Linked DNA regions of Methylotuvimicrobium sp. KM2. The protein of the gene in region 1 interacts with the protein of each later gene in a pairwise test. Links are inferred from orthologs where the notes say so. Each region holds a gene or a part of one and is shown in the gene's direction. Other genes may lie near its edges.

Region 1 (2,780 bases):
GGCAAAGAGGGCATGGGATACGGCGACTTCAAGCTGTTGGCAATGTTTGGGGCTTGGTTGGGTTGGCAGTATATTTTGCCGATCATTTTGCTGTCATCCTTGGTCGGCGCCGTTACCGGCATCGCGATGGTTATTTTGGTGAAGCGCGACAAGAATATTCCAATTCCATTCGGTCCTTACTTGGCCGCGGCCGGGTGGATCGCTTTATTATGGGGCGATAAAATCAATCAGGCTTATCTCAATTTTGCCGGACTATAAAGCCATGTTGAAAATCGGTCTGACCGGCGGTATCGGTTCCGGTAAAACCACCGTCGCGGATTTATTCGCCAAACAGAATGTTCCGGTAATCGATGCCGACGATATTGCCCGCGAAGTCGTCGCACCAGGTAGTCAGGCTTTGGAACAAATTCGTCACGCGTTCGGCGAATGGGCGATTGCGGCCGACGGCAACCTCGATAGAGGCGCGATGCGTGAATTGGTTTTTGCCGATACCGAACAAAAACGTAAGCTGGAAGCGATTGTGCATCCAAAGGTACGGCAAAGCATATTGAAGCGTGTGGCATCGCTTGATGCATCTTACTGCATCATTTGCATTCCCTTGTTGGTTGAAAGCGATATGGTCAATTTAGTCGACAGAGTTTTGGTGGTCGACTGCCCCGTTGAAACCCAAATTGAGCGCGTAACAAAAAGAGATTGTCTCGACGAAAAAATTGTTCGAGCGATTATTGCTTCTCAAGCCACACGCGAACAGCGAATAGCTCTGGCCAACGATCTTATCGACAATGCCACGTCCGATTCCATGCTTGCAGAACAAGTTAAAAAACTGCACAATTTGTATCTTTACTTAAGCGTACGGCAGGATTTTTAATCAGTGAATTCCCCTATAGTCTACGAATTTCCACTCAATGAGCGAATCCGAATTTTAATACGGCTCGAGTTGCTTTTTAAACAACTGGGACATTTTTTAGAAGGGAGCACCATGGCTGATAGGCGGGCGGCAATCAATACCTTGCTCGATATTCTGACTATTTTTAGTCGTAACGATCTCAAGTCGGAAATTCTTAAAGAACTTGAGCGCCATATCAAGGTGTTGAATCAACTGGCCGGCAGCGAGGGAGTCAATGCCGAAAAAGTCAATGAAATCCTCGACGAACTTAACCAAACCAGTCATAACCTCTACGCCGCTAGCGGAAAGATCGGTTTGAAAGTGATGGAAAACGATTTGTTTCAAAGTATCTCGCAGCGAAGCTCGATACCGGGCGGAACTTGCTCGTTCGATTTACCCGCTTTTCATTATTGGCTGGAACAAGATGAGACTGTTCAACAACAAGCCTTGGAGCAATGGACTAAGCCGTTTAAGGATATTCGTAAAGCGATCGATATGATTCTAGGATTTATTAGGCAAAGTAGTACGCCGACCGAAGAAGAAGCGGAAGCAGGGTTTTATCAGTCCTCGCTTGATAAAAGCCTTCCGCTGCAATTGCTCAGAATCAGTGTCGATCGAAGCATCCCTTGTTTTGCCGAGATTAGCGGCGGCAAGCACCGTTTCACGATACGTTTCATGCGTCCTGCACCCGACGGTTCCAGGCCCACTCAAAGCCAGGACAACGTACCTTTTATGTTGACCTGCTGCCAATTCTAATGAACGGCAACGAAAAAACGTTGGTAGTTAAATGTCCGCAGTGCGGGAGCTCCGTTCCATGGACTACGCAGCAACTATTTAAGCCATTTTGCAGCGAGCGCTGCAAAATGATCGATTTGGGCGAATGGGCGGCCGAGGAGAAAAGAATTCCCGGAGATCCCGCGGTCGACGACGAGTTCTACCCGGACGATACGATATTTCATTAATCAAGAAAAAGCATTTGTCTCGCCAAATGAAAGTTTAACCGCGTAGCCCGGATGGAGCGCATGCGCAATCCGGGATGTTCGAGGTCACGCAATCCCCGTATTCCGCTTACGCTGCATACGGGCTACGCACTTTCACAGTAAATGCCAACGACTAAAGGGTTCGGAATGGTTTGTCGATCGGGCGGATAAATGATCGATGAATTCCTGGAAGCGGCTTAGCGCTTCATTATCGCCTTGTAAAACATGTAAGTTCGAGATGGTTTGACGCGCGCTCGGCCAATCTTGCCGTGCTAGAGAATCATAGAGCGCGCTGTATTGGTGGCGAATCAGAAATTCCCGAAAAATTCCGGCTTCAGGCGTTTGTCGATAGCTTAACGAACGCTTGACGGCATGTGCCGCGATGGTTGCGTGGCCTGATTCAAGCGTTTGTAGCGATAAGCCTAGCCATTGCTTGGCGAGTTGCTCGCAGCGCAGGATGCGACTTAAGTCGGCCCCGCAACGCGAGCAAGAGGGCGCGTCTTTCAGGCGCGCATTACAGCAAGGGCAGCGTTTCATTACGACTCGAGATAATAAATGATGTCGTTCAATTGTTCGACAGGCTCTTGTAGAGCGGCTTCATCGCCGGCTTCGATGCAGTCGATGATGGTTTCGATCAAATTGACCATGTCTTCTTTGTCCTCAGCGGATACCGTGTCGAATAAGGCTTCGGCTTTTTTGATTAGCTGACGGGCTTCGGCGACGGCTTTGCTTTCTGAAACATCATCGCTTGTTTCAATCTCGTTCGAGCCGGAATCCATTTGTCCGAATAGGTTATCGATGCGCCGTTTCGCGCCGGCTAGTTCTTCGGTCTCGAAGCGTGAAATCGCATTGTTGATCGTGATCGATTTTTCGAGGCCGGTTGCTTTTTCCTTGGCGGAAACATGCAGCATACC
Region 2 (2,911 bases), 470 kb from region 1 along the record:
AGCGAAAGTCCATATGGTGACCGGCAGCGCCAGCGCCGCGCAAAACATAATCAAATGCATACGCCGTTGCGGACTCGAAGTCGACGATATCGTTTTGGAGCAGCTGGCGTCTTGTAATTCGGTGCTAACCGAAGATGAAAAGGATTTAGGGGTTTGTTTGATCGATATCGGAGGCGGCACGACCGATATCGCGGTATTCGCTAACGGTGCAATCAAGCATACGGCCGTGATACCGATAGCTGGTGATCAGGTGACTAACGATATCGCGGTAGCTCTTAGAACGCCGACGCAAAATGCCGAACAAATCAAGCAGAAATATGCTTGCGCATTGACACAATTAGCCAATACCGAACAATTGATCGAAGTGCCGAGTATCGGAGATCGAGCTCCGCGTAAAATATCGGTGCAAAATCTGGCGGAAATTATCGAACCGCGATATGAAGAATTGATGCTGCTGGTGCAAGCGGAATTAAGACGTAGCGGATACGAAGAAATGATAGCCGCGGGAATCGTGGTGACGGGAGGAAGCTCGAAAGTAACGGGATTGATAGAGTTGGCCGAGGAGATATTTCATATGCCAGTTCGCATGGGGGTGCCACAACATGTATCGGGATTGACCGATGCGGTGAAAAACCCTATCCATTCCACAGGGGTTGGATTGTTGCTCTATGGGAAAGAACATAGAGGAAGTTTTGAAGGGCTCGATGTCGAAAACACCGGGTTCATCGGCAAGATAAAGAAATGGTTTCAGGGTAATTTTTAAGAACAAAAAATTGTGATTTTGTAAGGGGAATCGAAATGAAATACGAGTTGTTGGATGTCGGCGCTGAAAATGCCGTGATAAAAGTCATTGGGGTCGGCGGTGGCGGCGGAAACGCGGTCAACCATATGGTTGAAAAACAGATCGACGGCGTGCAATTTATTTGTGCCAACACGGATGCTCAAGCATTGAAGAAGCTCAATGTCGATACAATCATTCAATTAGGCGCGGAATTAACAAAAGGTTTGGGCGCCGGAACCGATCCAAATGTGGGTCAGCAAGCCGCCGAAGAAAATCGAGATAGAGTTCGTGAAGTCATACAAGGTGCCGACATGGTGTTCTTGACAGCCGGCATGGGTGGCGGAACCGGGACCGGCGCGATTCCGATTATTGCCGAGATCGCCAAAGACTTGGGGATTTTAACCGTGGCGGTCGTGACCAAGCCGTTTCACTTTGAAGGCAAAAAGAAAATGGCGGTCGCCGAACAGGGTATTGTCGCATTGGAAAAATATGTCGACTCCTTGATAACGATCCCGAATCAAAAATTACTGCCGGTATTGGGTAACAATATTTCGTTGATGAGCGCCTTCAGTGCCGCCAACAATGTGCTATTAGATGCGGTCCAAGGCATTACTGAATTGATTACCCATCCGGGTATGATCAATGTTGATTTTGCCGATGTTAGAACCGTGATGTCGGGAATGGGAGCCGCTATAATGGGCACCGGTTCCGCATCCGGCGAAAACAGAGCGAGAGAAGCAGCGGAAAAAGCCATTGCCTGTCCATTATTGGAAGACATCAATCTACAAGGCGCGCGCGGTATCTTAGTTAACATCAGTGCCGCCGATATGATGATTTCCGAATTCGATGAAGTTGGTAATATCGTCCATGAGTTTGGAGCAGAGGACGCCATTATCAAAATCGGTACCGCGATCGACCCAAGTCTAGGCGATGAAATCAAGGTGACCGTTGTCGCGACCGGCATGGGCTCGCAACCTGCAGCAGTCGCGGCGCCGATCAAACTAGCGGTCAAACAAGCTGCTGTGGATAATGACTATACCAACTTTGAGAAGCCAACCGTGATTCGCCAAAACCGACCGGAGCCGCGTAACACACGTTTCGGTGCGCAGCCGAAAAAAGACGTCGACATGGACTATTTGGATATTCCAGCGTTTTTGAGACGGCAAGCCGATTAATCGGGAACCGGTGGGCAGAATGGGTATCTACACCTTTTGCACTTCAAACTCCGGTATGCGGTCCTACGTTAAAGCGTGGGAGCGCATACCGATTTCACTGCGACCAAGGTAGAGTTTTTCACGGGGAGACAAAGGAAACCGGAACGTGACTATCTTGGATAATTTATTCAGCACCTAATAAGCCATGATTTTGGATCATTGCCAATAACCTATGGGATTTAGGTGCTGGGCGTTTGACGGTCATCCCGGAGTCGAATTTTGATTTACGATGAGTAATATAAAAGTCGTAGATATGGCCGTGTGAAGTATGCCTAGCTTTATTACTTAAAACAGTATCAAATTGTGTTAAAATTCGGCGCTTTGCCCCATTTATTTGGCATTACTGATTATGATAAAACAGCGTACGTTAAAAAATACTATTCGGGCGACGGGTGTTGGTCTGCACACCGGCGATAAAGTTTATTTGACTTTGCGCCCGGCAGAGCCGAATACGGGCATTCGGTTCCGTAGAGTGGATTTAGAAGAGCCGGTCACAATCGATGCCACACCCGAAAATGTCGGCGAAACGACCTTGTCGACCACACTCGTACAAAATAATATTAAGATATCGACAATAGAACATCTATTATCGGCATTCGCCGGGCTCGGCATCGATAATGCCATCATAGATCTTAGTGCTGCCGAGGTGCCGATTATGGACGGAAGCGCAGGGCCTTTCGTTTTCTTACTTCAATCCGCCGGCGTCGAAGAGCAAGATAGCCCGAAGCAATATATTCGTATCAAGCGACCGATTCGGGTCGAGGAAGACGATAAATGGGCGGCTTTCGAGCCTTTCAACGGTTTCAAAGTAACCTTTACGATAGATTTCGAACATCCAGCATTCAAAGATCATTTGAAAACGGCAGTGATGGATTTTTCATCGACCACTTTCGTCAAGGAAGTCAGTCGAGCTAGA

The links.
Region 2: the proteins of zapD (region 1) and ftsZ interact in binary tests that used the Escherichia coli proteins (3 or more experiments, as listed by UniProt). The link is inferred for Methylotuvimicrobium sp. KM2 from one-to-one orthologs.

The regions. Positions count from the first base shown.
Region 1 is NZ_CP150634.1:3,985,994-3,988,773, reverse strand. Bases 11-2,756 are described here. They hold zapD (cell division protein ZapD), read left to right. Parts: upstream 11-871; coding sequence 872-1,642; downstream 1,643-2,756. Other genes in these bases: WJM45_RS16680 (Hsp70 family protein), read right to left, coding at 2,403-2,756; WJM45_RS16685 (hypothetical protein), read right to left, coding at 1,981-2,403; yacG (DNA gyrase inhibitor YacG), read left to right, coding at 1,642-1,848; coaE (dephospho-CoA kinase), read left to right, coding at 263-868; WJM45_RS16705 (A24 family peptidase), read left to right, coding at 11-258. In the rest of the region: more of WJM45_RS16705, read left to right, coding at 1-10; more of WJM45_RS16680, read right to left, coding at 2,757-2,780. UniProt on the Escherichia coli protein: Cell division factor that enhances FtsZ-ring assembly. Directly interacts with FtsZ and promotes bundling of FtsZ protofilaments, with a reduction in FtsZ GTPase activity.
Region 2 is NZ_CP150634.1:4,455,751-4,458,661, reverse strand. The notes cover bases 1-2,877. They hold ftsZ (cell division protein FtsZ), read left to right. Parts: upstream 1-798; coding sequence 799-1,956; downstream 1,957-2,877. Other genes in these bases: lpxC (UDP-3-O-acyl-N-acetylglucosamine deacetylase), read left to right, coding at 2,345-2,877; ftsA (cell division protein FtsA), read left to right, coding at 1-763. Outside these bases: more of lpxC, read left to right, coding at 2,878-2,911. UniProt on the Escherichia coli protein: Essential cell division protein that forms a contractile ring structure (Z ring) at the future cell division site. The regulation of the ring assembly controls the timing and the location of cell division.